2 regions of the Lacticaseibacillus jixiensis genome follow, and region 2 is predicted to be linked to the other one. Evidence: predicted binding sites of a transcription regulator. Region 2 holds the regulator's gene; the other holds the start of a gene.
The links. Region 2 encodes LexA, which represses DNA repair genes until DNA is damaged. Its sites were predicted from a motif close to CNAACANNTGTTNG; they were not measured.

Region 1: the regulator LexA is predicted to act here: its motif matches at 1,508-1,521, upstream of ACGG90_RS03875 (ABC transporter substrate binding protein).

What each region holds. Positions count from the first base shown of each region.
Region 1 covers NZ_BAAFPR010000004.1:111,954-118,966, forward strand. Annotated here, with positions in the region: gene ACGG90_RS03870 (ABC transporter substrate-binding protein) at 305-1,273, shown strand; gene ACGG90_RS03875 (ABC transporter substrate binding protein) at 1,684-2,631, shown strand; gene ACGG90_RS03880 (ABC transporter permease) at 2,711-3,610, shown strand; gene ACGG90_RS03885 (ABC transporter ATP-binding protein) at 3,614-4,417, shown strand; gene ACGG90_RS03890 (AAA family ATPase) at 4,477-6,534, opposite strand; gene ACGG90_RS03895 (DUF2975 domain-containing protein) at 6,784-7,013, shown strand, end outside.
Region 2 covers NZ_BAAFPR010000008.1:85,719-92,731, reverse strand. Annotated here, with positions in the region: gene ACGG90_RS07055 (WxL protein host-binding domain-containing protein) at 1-21, shown strand, start outside; gene ACGG90_RS07050 (hypothetical protein) at 8-1,753, shown strand; gene lexA (transcriptional repressor LexA) at 1,821-2,447, opposite strand; gene ACGG90_RS07040 (hypothetical protein) at 2,613-3,086, opposite strand; gene ACGG90_RS07035 (AI-2E family transporter) at 3,083-4,231, opposite strand; gene ACGG90_RS07030 (hypothetical protein) at 4,538-4,735, shown strand; gene ACGG90_RS07025 (hypothetical protein) at 5,406-5,759, opposite strand; gene ACGG90_RS07020 (zinc-binding dehydrogenase) at 5,858-6,874, shown strand; gene ACGG90_RS07015 (hypothetical protein) at 6,857-7,013, opposite strand, start outside.

The DNA of each region.
Region 1 (7,013 bases), on a different contig from region 2:
CAGCGTTTTCTCAGTGTATTCTCAGACACATAAAGGCGAGGAGTGTTGAATAATGAATCACAATCTTACAACACAACTAAACAACGCTTATTACTACGGCTATTACGGATAGCGGCTTGCATCGACTGGATGCAAACCGCGTTGCAGGTTTGCATCCACGATAGGCGTAGCACCTTAACATGCTTACAACGCCACGTGGATGAGTGATCACCATGTGGCTTTATTTTCCGGAAGATAATGGCCGGCCACTGGTGTAAACTAGCGGCCGGCTTTTCGTTTGACGCTGAATTTGGAGGAGAAAAGTATGAAGATCAAGAAATTATTGGCAGGTGTATTGACTGCCGCTGCTGTGTTGAGTTTAGCCGCTTGCGGCAAGAAAGACGCCGACACCAAAGCCGGCACCGTGAAGATCGGCATCTTGCAGCTGATCGATCAAAGTGCGTTAAACGACGCGCGCAAAGGTTTCACCGAAGAACTCAAGGCCCAAGGCTACAAAGGCGACAAGATCAAGATCGATTACGTCAACGCGCAAGGTGATCAAGCCAACTTGAAGTCCATGAGCGAACAGCTCAAACAAGACAAGAACGACTTGAATCTGGCCATCGCCACCCCAGCCGCACAAGCCTTGCAAAAAGGCGACCCAGACACACCGATGTTATTTACCGCCATTACTGATCCCAAGTCGGCCGGCTTGACGTCAAGCACTAAAGCCCCAGACAAGAACGCCACTGGGGTCACAGATATGGTTGATGTCAAAGGCCAAATCGACTTCACCCACAAGCTGTTTCCAAAGGCTAAGAAAATCGGCTTGTTATACAACGCCGCTGAACAGAACTCGGTATTTCAAATCAAGCTGGCCAAACAAGAAATCAAGAAGCTCGGGCTTACTGCCGTGGTGAAAACCGCTGCGACTACCAATGACGTGCAGCAATCCGCTGAAGCTTTAGCCGGCCAAGCGGATGCCATCTACATCCCGACTGACAACATTGCCGCAGCTGCGATGCCAACCATCGGCAAAGTTTCTGAAGCCAAGAAAGTCCCTGTCGTCAATGCCGATGCCACGATGATCAAAACCGGCGGTGTGGCCACGCGCGGGATCAACTACGAAGACTTAGGGCGCCAAACCGCCAAGATGGCCGTGAAGATCTTGAAAGGCAAGAAGGTCAAAGATTTGCCGATCGAATCACCGGCCAAGACGGAACTGGTGTCCAACGCCAAGCGCATGAAGCTGTTCAATTTGACGCAAAGCGACCTTGAAGCGGCTTCTAAGTAATTAACATCACATATTCCCCCATAGCCGGTGGATGAAATGAGAATATTCCCTTGACACTTTTATCTTGTCATAGTATTCTCATTTTATACCAGCAACAGCTGGTGCCAAGGAGTGTTGAACATGACAATATTAAATCCAACACAACTGAACACAGTCTTTTTTACCGGCTTTTTCGGATAGCGGTTTGCATCATGGATGCAAGCCGCGGCTTGCATCCATGATGGCCGGTACCATTAAACGTGCGATCGATTGCCACATGGATGATTTTAAATCTTCTCCATGTGGCCTTTATTTATCCAAGAATGTTTTTGGGCCAGTCACGCGGAGAAGATCCAAAGTGACTGGCTTTTGTTTTGCACCGGCTGGCGGACTTGCCAACTATTGCCAAAACATTCTGGGAGGAATATATCATGAAGAAATTATTACTTGGCCTTGGGGCCGTTGCGATCTTAGGCTTAGCCGCTTGCGGCAAGTCAGCCAGTGCCAAAGACGACACCGTGCATGTTGGGGTCTTGCAATTGATCGATCAAACTGCGTTGACTGACGCGCGCAAAGGCTTCACCGAAGAGTTGAAGGCCCAAGGGTATTCCGGCAAGAAGATCAAGATCGATTACGTCAACGCACAAGGCGATCAAGCCAACTTGAAAACCATGAGCGAACAACTCGCCAAAGACAAGAACGACGTGAACTTGGCGATCGCCACCCCAGCTGCGCAAGCCTTACAAAAAGGCGACCCCGACACGCCAATGGTGTTCACCGCGGTGACTGATCCTAAATCCGCCGGCATTGTGGACAACATGAAAGCCCCAAGCAAGAATGCGACTGGCGTGGTGGACATGGTGGATATCACCATGCAAATCAAGTACATGCACAAACTCTTCCCTAAGGCCAAGACGGTGGGGATGTTGTACAACGCTGCGGAACAAAACTCTGTGGTGCAAATCAAAGCCGCTGAAAAAGCCGCTAAGCAACTGGGCTTGAAAGTCGTCAAGCGCACCGTAGCCACCACCAACGACGTGCAATCCGCTACCGAAGCCTTGGCTGGCCAAAGCCAAGTCATCTATGCGCCAACGGACAACACTGTGGCCGCAGCGATGGCGACTGTCGGCAAGGTATCCTTGGCCAAGAAAGTGCCAGTCGTACCAGCTGCGGCGACCATGGTCAAAGACGGCGGCGTGGCCACTGTTGGGCTGAATTATGAAGATTTAGGCAAGCAAACTGCCAAGTTGGCTGTGAAGATCATCAAAGGCAAGAAGGTCAAGTCCTTGCCAGTGGAATCCCCAGCCAAAGTCAGCGTGGTCACCAACGCCAAGATGATGAAGGCCTTCGGGTTAACGGCAGCAGATGTTAAACAATAATTGAGCGTTGCAAAATAACGCGGCTGAAGCGAGTCGTGTGATGGCTTTGCCTGCTCGATAAATCAAAGGAGTAGTACTGATGAGTATTCTAACTTCAAGCGTTTCGCAAGGGCTTTTATGGGCGATCATGGCGATCGGCGTATATTTGACCTTCCGTATCTTAGATATTGCCGATATGACGGCTGAAGGGAGCTTTCCTTTAGGCGCGGCGATCACGGCGCACAGCTTAGTCGGCGGCACCAACCCGATTTTAGCGACGTTATATGGCTTCATCGGCGGGGCGCTGGCGGGTTTTGTGTCAGGGTTCTTGCATACCAAGTTGAAGATTCCGGATCTGTTAACTGGTATCTTGACGATGACCGGGTTGTATTCTGTCAACTTGTTCATCATGGGCCAAGCCAACCTTTCCTTATTGAGCAACGTCAAAACAGTCTTCACCATTTTCTCCACTGGTAATGCGACGTTTGACACCATTATCGTTGGCGCTGTGGTGATCGCCATTGTGATTATTCTGCTGGTGTTGTACTTTAACACGCAAATGGGCTTGGCGGCGCGGGCTGTCGGGGATAACCAGGCGATGGCCGCAGCCAACGGCATCAACAACGACAACATGAAGATCATTGTGTACATGGTGTCTAACGGCTTGATCGCCTTGTCTGGTTCTTTGATGGCGCAAACCAATGGCTATGCGGATATTTCCATGGGGATCGGGACTTTGGTCATCGCCTTGGCTGCGATTATTATCGCCGAGATTTTGTTGCACAACCTCAGCTTCGGCCAGCGCTTGTTGACGATTATCGTCGGTGCGATCATTTATCGCTTGATCATCGCCGGGGTCTTGGAACTCGGGGTCGATCCTAACGCTTTGCGCTTGTTCTACGCTTTGATGCTGGTGGTGTTCTTGTCCTTGCCGCTGGTGCAGAAAAGCTACAAGCAACACGTTGCCCGTCGTGCCAACCAGAAAAGAATGGGGGACTAGTCGATGCCAGCCTTAGAAGTACGAGATTTACATCAATATTTTGCCCAAGGGACGGTTAACGAGAACCACGCCCTTAAAGGGATCAACTTAACCCTTGAAGAAGGCGACTTCGTGGCGATCATCGGCGGTAACGGCGCCGGCAAGTCCACGCTGTTGAACTCCGTAGCGGGATCTTTGCCAGTCACGCACGGCCAAGTCAAAATCGCTGGCAAAGACGTGACGTATCAATCCGTGGCCAAGCGCGCCAAGTTGATTTCGCGTGTGTTCCAGGATCCGTTGTCTGGCACCGCGCCGATGCTCACGGTGGAAGAGAACTTAAGCTTGGCGATGCAGCGCGGCACTTGGCGCAACTTCTGGAGTGCCGGCGTGCGCCACAGCGACCGCAAGTTGTTTCAAGAGAAGCTCGCCAGCTTAAACCTCGGTTTGGAAACGCGCTTAGGCACGGCGATCGGCTTGTTATCCGGCGGCCAGCGCCAAGCCATCACCTTGTTGATGGCGACGTTAAAGGCGCCTGAGCTGTTGTTGCTGGATGAACACACCGCTGCCTTGGATCCGCAAACCTCAGCGACGGTCATGCAGCTTACCGAACAACTCGTCGCCGCTCAGCATATCACCACTTTGATGATCACCCATGACATGCAAGACGCCTTGCGCTATGGCAACCGCTTGATCATGTTGGATCACGGCCAAATCGCCGTTGATTTGAAAGGCGACGAGAAGAACGGCCTGACGGTGCCTGACTTGTTGACGATGTTCAAAGAACGCTCTGGTAAAGCGCTCAACGACGACGCGGTATTGCTCAGCTAACGCCAAAATGGCCCGCAAGCACATTTGTGTTTGCGGGCCATTTTATTGTGCCTGACATATTAGGCTGCGGTGATTTGGATATCGTTGTCCTTCACGTCAGCGGCTAAGGCGTGCACGTCTTGATGCGCCAAGTAGAAGTCGGTGACGCGATCTCTGATGTGTTGGGCGATCACCCGGCGCAATGGACGAGCCCCTAAGGCTTCGTCATAACCTTGCGTGATCAGCCAGTCTTTGGCAGCTGGGCTGACGGTTAAGGTGATGTCTTTCTTGGCTAAAGTCGTGTTGACGTCATCTAACAACAAGTCGACGATCTTCGCCAAGTCGTCTTTGGTCAGATGCGAGAATTCCACGATCCCGTCGAAGCGGTTGAGAAATTCTGGACGGAAGAACGGTGCCAGCTTGGTTTGCAAGTCGGTGTCAGCATCCTGTTTGCCAGTTAAAGCAGCATTGCCGAAGCCGGCGTTGGAAGTGGCAATGATAATGGTGTTCTTGAAGTTGACCACATTGCCTTGGCCATCAGTTAAGCGGCCGTCATCTAAGACTTGCAGCAACAAGGTCAGCACTTGCGGGTCAGCCTTTTCGATTTCATCCAGCAAGATGATCGCATATGGGTTGCGGCGAACTTGTTCGGTTAAGGTGTTGCCGTTGTCGTCATAGCCCACATACCCGGCAGTGGTACCGATCAGCTTGGAAACCGCGGTGCGGTCGCTGTATTCAGACATATCCAAGCGAATGATGGCGTCTTTGCTGCCAAACATGTCTAAGGCCAATTGCTTGGCTAGTTCCGTTTTACCCACGCCGGTCGGGCCGACGAACAAGAAGCTGCCGATCGGGCGTTCACCATCGTCAAAGCCGGCCCGGTTGCGGCGAATGGCTTGGGCCACCATGTTCACCGCTTCGTCTTGGCCGATGACTTTGTTCTTCAAGCGATCGCCAAGGTGTTGCAAGCGGCGAATGTCGCTGTCGCCTAGTTGCGCTACTGGAATGCCGGTGAGGCGTTCAACGGCTTGGGCCACATCATTAGGTGTAGCGGTGACGGCTTGCGGCTGAGCGTCTGAACTGTTGAGCTGCTGCTTGGCGTCATCCAGCTGCTGCTTGAGCTTGGCGGCGTCTTCGAAATGCTCGGCTTTAGCGGCGGCGTCTTTTTGCTGGGTGAGGTCTTTGATGCGGGATTCCAAGGTCACTTTATCGACCACTGGGTGCTTGGAGGCCAAGTGCGCTGCGGTCATATCAAGCAAGTCGATGGCCTTATCCGGCAGGCTGCGTTGCGGCAGGTATTGCACAGAATAGGCGACACAAGCCTTCAACACGTCGTCTGGCAAGGTAACGTGATGGTGTTGTTCGTATAACTTGCGCAAGCCTTGTAAGATCTTGAAGGTGGTGTCAGCGCTTGGTTCGTTGACGGTAACGTCATTGAAGCGCCGGGCTAACGCTGCATCTTTCATGATCGTGTTGCGGTATTCATCTTGGGTGGTAGCGCCGATAACAGTTAATTCACCACGTGACAAGGCTGGTTTGATGATATCAGCCAAGCCTTTGCCGCCGCCTTCACCAGTGGCGCCGGCGCCTAAGATCTGTTGGATCTCGTCGAAGAACAAGATCACGTTGCCGGCCTTTTGGACCGCTTTGATCAAGTCTTGGATATTCTTCTCGTAGCTGCCGCGATATTGGGTGCCGGCTTCCAGTTGCGACAAGTCAATGGCAATGATTTGCTTGTCTTGAATGGCAGCAGGCACGTTGCCTTTGACAATGGCTTGAGCCAAGCCTTCAACCACGGCCGTTTTGCCAACGCCGGCATCGCCGACTAAGATCGGGTTGTTCTTGGTGCGGCGGCTTAAGACTTCAGCCGTTTCTTGGATCTCTTTGTCTCGGCCGATCACCGGATCCAGCAAGCCGTCTTTGGCCGCTTGGGTCAAGTTGCGGCCTAAGCGCGTCAAGATATCGCCTTTGCCCTTTTCTTTAGTTGCGACCGGGATTTGGCTTTGTTGTTGCGCCGCTTGTAATTCTTCAGGGGTGACCTCATGGCCGTTGACGACATAGCGCGGCCGATTGTTGAAACCTTGTTGGCCTAGAAACTGATTGAAGAAGTCGTCGAATGGATCATTGTAGTTCGCCATAAATATTCCTCCTTTAACACGGCGCATCTAAAAACGCACCGCCAACCACAGCAGTGCGCCTTCTGATATGATCGAACCGCTGTGGCTCTCTTGTTTACATAATATATTATTGCACCATCTTAGCACTCTGTCAAGGAGAGTGCTAATTTTTTTGAACTTTTTCCAGTGTACCCAATGTTTATTGATTATCGATAATTTCTTATTGATAATCGATAAACCAGCCGGTATACTATTGCCGAGGTGAAGAACATGAAAATTCGAACAACGTTTCTTAAAGCGATGCTGGTGATCGCCGGGTTGGTGATCGCTTTGTTTGCCGGTGGCTTCTTCTGGCGCATGCCGAATCGGTTAACGACGATTTATCACGCACCGTTATGGGCATGGGTGCTGACTGGCGGGTTGTATTTTGCCGTGGTGTGTTTCTTTGCGGCTTTGGTGTGTGCTTGGCGCTTGTTGCGGCGAGTGGAAACCGATACGGC
Region 2 (7,013 bases):
GCCAAGCATGACGCAAATTGACCATTCCACGCTGTGCTTGCGCGTCGTCACAGACCCTGCGCCAGTGGCACCGGCTGTGATCGCTACGCCGACTCAACCGGCTTTGCCGCATACCAATAGTACAGCGCAGCCAAGCATCGGCGGCTTAGGTTTAGGCGTGTTGGCTTTGGTGGCATGGTGCGCCGGGTGTAAGAAGCTGCTGGCACTGGTTGCTTGTGCGCTGATGGGACTTTGGCTGACACCGGCTGCGCCGCTTAAAGCCGCCGTGCTGCCAGACTTGAATACTGTCAAAGTCGCGCAATGGGACACCAAACCGCTGCAAGAAACGATCATCGGCGATGGCCCCATCGGCGGCTTTGACGCTGACACGTTTGCCGCTGCGCCTTTTACGATGGCTAGCAAAACGGCGCATGAGTTCTACTTGCGCTACCACCTCGGCTTTGGCGAATACGCGATCTTGCCGAAGTTGACCTTGCGGATTTGGCAAGTCAGTGCCCAAGCCAATGGCCAATACACTGCCACCACAGTGTTTAACCAAACCGTTGACTCGCGTTATGAAGACGGCTGGACCTTGCATGCCCTAGCCGAATTTCGCTATGTCCCAGATCATTCTGGTTGGTATGCTTATCAATACAACGCTTCAACTGTTTATGATCGCGAAGATCCTCACCGCCCAGTCGCTTCCAGGCTCAATTGGTTTGCGGCAACCACTTCAGCCACCAGCTTAACGCTGAACACCCCGCAACACATGCTATATGGCCAACAAGTCCCGATCAAAGCGACCATTACACCGCTAGAGGCGACTGACCCGATCAAATGGCTGCCGGCAAGCGGCTTCAGCCTCACTGCTGCGACTGACAATACAGCCACGTTAACGGCGCCGCCTGACAATTTGGTCAACACCAATATCAATAACCCAGGCTTCAGTCGCGTCATGGCCGCGCAAGCCGGCAAGATCACTACCACCAAGACGATTTGGCTCGGCGGGCTGCAGGCTTATGCCGGCCCATACGACAATATCCCTGCCAGTGGTTTACACTTCGCCCCGGCGAGTTTAAGCTTAATGAACTTGCCGCCTGGTAATTGGCGTTATCACTGGGAGCTGGTTGACACGTATCGCGCCGCTGATGGCAGTATGCAGGCTAACCTCAACAATATTTTGTCGCTGAACAACTTCGGCGATGTGCAAAACGCTGAAGGCGAAACCGCTAAGCTCACTGACTTCGCCGTGGCTTTTACCATCAGCAAAACCGGCGGCTTGCTGCAGGCCATGATGGCCAGCGCGACCCCCAAAGCCATCCGACTGAAACTCGATCCGGTGTCAGGCGGCAACTCGCTGTATACGAATTTCGCGTCGATCGCCATTTCGCCGCCTTTAGGCACCTTGGCGCTGAAGCAGGTCCCGACAGCTTTTGCGTGGCAGTATTCGGCGTTGGAGCTTTACGATCATCTCACCAAAACCGTTTCGGCCAGTGGCAGCTTGATCGTTGAAGACACGCGCACAAACGGCAGCTGGCAGTTAACAGCGGCGCTATCGCCAACGGATTTTCCATTCGCTTTGACTTTGAATGACTTCAACAAACAACTGTCTAGCACCCCGACAATTTTGGCGACTGGCGGCAGCGCTGGCTTATCAATATCCCATCCGCAAGCAACACTTACCCCCAAACCAGTGATCACCAGCACCGATTCCCAACAAGCCACGATCACATGGACCTTAACGCAAACGTTCCCTAGTGCGCCACTGTCGTAAACCAACCTCAAAAAAGCGCTGCACCACAATTTGTTGAAAAAATTGTGGTGCAGCGCTTTTAATTGAGCTATTCAAGTACTGGGCGATACAAGCTGACCACGACCCCTAAAATCGTGACGGTATCAAAGTACATATCCGCCATGTCGTCATTTTCAGGATGCAGCCGCACGCGCCCGTCTTCCTTATAGAAGCGCTTGACGGTGGCTTCAGACTCTTCGGTCATGGCCACGATCACTTGCCCGTTCTCAGCAGTTTGCTGCTTCTTGACGATGATCTGATCACCATCTAAGATGCCCATCTTGATCATGGAATTGCCTGAAACCCGCAACATGAACAAATCTTCGGCATCATAGGCCAAATCGTCTGGCACTGGGAAGTAATCATCAATATTCTGCACCGCGGTAATCGGCACGCCGGCAGCAACCGTACCGACGATCGGGATCCCATCTTCGCCGACGCCAATGTATTCACGCCCGGCAGGCGTCAACAACAACGTCCGCGGCTTGGCAGGGTCCTTTGCGATCAAGCCGGCATCTTCCATCCGCTTAAGATAAGATGCCACCGTACTGGAACTGGATAACCCCACTGCCGCGCCGATTTCACGCACAGTTGGCGGGAAACTTCGCTCCTTAGTGGTATGGTAGATCGTCTCTAAGATTTGTTTGAAACGTGTCTCATTAACTGTGGTGCGCAAAGTCGCCCACTCCTTTCGTATCTGGGGAAAGCCAAAAATTTGTTTGGCCTGTGATTACCTTAAGATTACCAAAACAAACACCCGTTTGCAAGCAAAATCTGCAGCTTACGCCGTGCATCCTGCGGCGGTAACCGTCGTCTTGCGCTCACTCACATCGCCAAGCCATCATTGCACATGTTGAATGGCAATTTCGACACTTTGCGGCACCCGCGGGCGCAAAGTGCTGATCATCGTTTCTAAATCAGTGCGGAAAGTCAATCGAACGAACCGCCGCGGGTTCAAGCTGAAAATCGCCAGCACCATTTGCCGGCCATTCGGCATTTCTAACGGCGTCAAGGTGATGCCTGAAAGTTTGGTGTAGGGGATCACGCGCGAGAACACCCCAGTGGCGATCACGCGCGTTGGGGTGATCCCTGAATTGCCAGCCATCAAGACCAACGTGATCGTTCCGGCAGCAAACACGATATACAACAAGTGATCACTGCCGCTTGAAACAAACACTGAACCAAGCAAGGCCGCGAAGAACACTTGAAACATGGAATACCCGCCGCGCATGTCGATCTTGCTTTGCCAGTAGATGACATAGCCACCCATGCTCAGCAAGGCGATATCTGAAATAAGAAATAAGAGTTCGATCATGATAGATTCCTTTCCTGCGGTACATCAGTTTCTTCATTATACAGCCCAGACGCCTGGCGATACCAGGAGAAGAAGCGCGTCACGACGATTTTCAAGACGGCAAAGCCGGGAATGCCTAAGATCACCCCGGCCAAGCCGAATAAATTACCGGCTGTCAGCAACACGATCACAATGGTCACCGGATGCATCGCCAACTTCGAACCCATCACCAACGGCGATAACACCTGGGTTTCGATCAGCCATTCAATGAAGAATGTCACGATCACCGCGATCAGCATCGACGGGCCGCTCATTGCCCCAACGATCAACGCCGGGATCATCGCCAACGCCGATCCGAAATATGGGATCAAATTCAATGGCCCCGCGATCAGCCCCAACACCAACGCAAACTTCAACCCGATCACCGAAAAGCCCGTCATGAAGATAATCGCCACGGCCATGGCCACGGTAAGCTGGCCTTGCACATACGAGCCGACTTTCTGATTCATCTCCGCCAGCATCGAAGCTAAACTGTCACGCAATTTGATAGGAAACAGCTGCACCACTTTTGGGGCAAAGCTCGCCCCATCTTTTAACATGAAAAACAAAATGATCGGCGCAGTAGACACGGTAATCACCACGTTGCCAACAATGCCCACCAAGTTCTGCAACTGCGACACCGTACCTGACACGATGCTGCCTTTGGATAGCGACAAGCTGTCCATGATCTCTTGGCCAAGTGCATTGAGATCTTGTTGCGAAATCAGTTCTTGATTGGCATTCAACGCGGTGAGCCACGCAACCGCTCTGCGCCAGTATGTGGGATAAGTCTGGATAATGTTAGTGAATTGCTGCTCGATCGGCGGTACCAGCTTGATCACGCCGATCACCAACACCCCTAACAGCAGCAACAAGACAATCGCGATTGCCGCCGGTCGCGGCAATTTGCGCCGCGTCAGCCACGTCACCAAAGGATTCAATAGGTAATACAACACACCAGCGAAGATAAACGGCGGGGCGATGATGTTGACGAATGCCCACACCGGCTTGAATACCCAGCTGATTTGAGTGAACACCCAAATCGCCAACAGCACCAAGGTCACATTCAAGATCGCAATGGTAAATTTACTATTTAGGAACCTTTTGTAAAACCAAGTCGTGCGCATCCGGTCACCTCCAGGTCGTGTTTGCGCTTACTCACATGATACCGAATTCATCAACATATTGCGAATTCTAGGTGTCTCACCCGCGCAAACGCCTGGCATGATTGGGCTGGACGCGATGTATCGTGAATGTAAAAGAAATGTATATACGAATGTAAATGCAAACGGTTACTAAAATTTAAAATGTCAACAATGCCGGTATAAAGGCACCTAATGTAAAAGTTTTGTATATTTAGGCTTTACATTCATCAGGAATCCTGTATACTAAGGAACATAGATAACCGGAAGCGGTGGAAGGGAGTGTCATCAATGACATCAGTTAACATTATGAAATGGAGCTTACGCGCCTTAATTGTATTGACCGTTGTGCTGATGTTTACGCACACGGCATTCATCGCGATCCTCCTGCTGGCCGTCGATGTGCACTTCGGCGTCTTCTATGAGATGACGCGTAACAAGTGCGATCGCCGCCAACTTAAACACATTCCAGTCACGCACCGCATTTAATGTGGGCGCGCACCGCGACTCAACCGAGCCGCGGTTTTTTTGTCCCCAGAGCGGAGCAGCCCGTACTTAGCGGTGAATATAAGGCGGGATGGCAGTTGGGCGCACTTTGCCCAATTGACGTCACGACTTATATCACGCCGCGTTGGGCTGCGCAGCTCGACGAAGACCAGAGCGGAGCAAAGCACACTTAGCAGGTCGGATAGCCTAGCGATTGTGCTTGGGACCGCACTTTGTCCCGAGTGCAATCGCGTAGCTAGCCGCACCCGCGTTGCTTTGCGCAGCTCGACGAAACAAGAGCGGAGCAGAGCGCTTTTAGCGGGTCGGATAGCCTAGCGATTGCGCTTGGGACCGCACTTTGTCCCGAGTGTAATCGCGTAGCTAGCCGCACCCGCGTTGCTTTGCGCAGCTCGACGAGACCAGAGCGGAGCAGCCGGTACTTAGCGGTGGATATAAGGCGGGATGGCAGTTGGGCGCACTTTGCCCAATTGACGTCACGACTTATATCACGCCGCGTTGGGCTGCGCAGCTCGACGAAGGGCGGAGCTGAGCGCACTTAGCGGTGGATATAAGATGGGACGACGTTTGGGCGGTTTATGCCCAAGCGTCGTCCCATCTTACTTTTCAGGAAAAAAAACAGCCTTCGCGCAAACTGCGCGAAGGCTGGTGGTACTCAGAGCTTACGGGCGGCGAACAACAACGCTAACACCACCACGATGGCAACGGCGCCACCGGTAAACAACCATGAAAAACTAAAGCCCAGCATAAAGACATAAATTAACGCCATCATGGCCAAGCCGATGAGTAAATCGACCCAGAATCGACCCAAGCGCGTCTGACAGCTGGCGTCTAACCCCACCAACAACCAAACCCCAACTGCCAAGCCGACGCCTAAACTGATGCACGCCATTTGTGACATGAAGTCTTGCGGGTTGGAAGCAAACCAGCCGACCCAAGCAAAAACCGCTGCAGCGACAAATAATAAACAGAACAGGCCATAAGCGTGGCCTTTTTTGGCATGGGACATGTGTGTCTCCTTCTCATTAATCAGTTGCACCTAGTTTACCAGACAACGGGGATGAATTACACTAGAGCTATTATAAATTTAATCATATGGAGGCCCTTATGCCAGAAAATCTTGCCTTAGTCACCTACGCTGGCCACCCCATCGATGACCCGGAAGCTTTCGTTGCGCGCAACTTGCCGATCCCGACCCCAGCAGCCGACCAGCTGCTGGTCAAACTTGAAGCCACTGCCTTAAACCCCATCGATACAAAATTACGTCAAACCTTGGCGCCGCAAACCACGCCGCGCATTTTCGGTTATGACGGCGTTGGGACCATTGTTGCCAAAGGTGCGGCTGTTAGTGATTTTGCCGTCGATCAGCGAGTCTTATATGCAGGCACCACCAAGTTAGCCGGCAGCTATCAACACTACCAACTCGTTCCAGCCATCCTGGCTGCCCAAGCCCCCACTGATGCTTCCGCAGCCGACTTGGCCGCGCTGCCGCTGGTAGGATTGACCGCGTGGGAGGTGCTGTTTGAGAAAATACACCTGATTCCACAAGCAAATGCCAACCGTGGCAAGTCCTTGTTGATCGTCAATGGCGCCGGCGGAGTCGGCACCATGATGGCACAACTTGCCCATTGGGCCGGCGTTACCGTAATCGCCACAGCCAGTGTCAACCATCATGCTTGGCTAAAGGCGCATCACGTCGATGTTGCTTTGGATTATCACAGCGACTTGGTGCAAGGCGTGCACGAAGCAGGCTTTAAGCAAGTCGACCACATCGCCTTGTTGTATGCACCAGCACCATATTTGGCCGCGGCAATAACGCTGGTTGCACCGCTGGGCCATGTCGCCACAATCGTCACGCCAAGTGCCCCTTTGGATCTAGCCGGATTAAAGCCCAAAGCCGCCAGTTTTGATCAAGAATACATGTTCACCAAATCTGACTTCGGCGTAAATCTGGACTCTACCCGCCAGATCTTGGATCGGCTGGTGGCGTTATATCAAGCGCATGAACTTGATGCCAGCGTGACGCAAACGGCGCCTTTTGACTTGGCACATTTGCGTGCTGCCACTAAGGCACTGGAAGCCGGACACAGCATCGGCAAATCGGTGCTACTTATGAAAGCCTAGCGCGTATCGCAATTTGCGCTTGGCGTCTGTTTCATTCATGACTGCCGGGTCATAAATGATGACCCCATCGCCCATGTAATAATTGAATTTGGCCAAAACGGCGCGCTTGGTCAGCGAGCGCAGGCGCAACTCATCATTG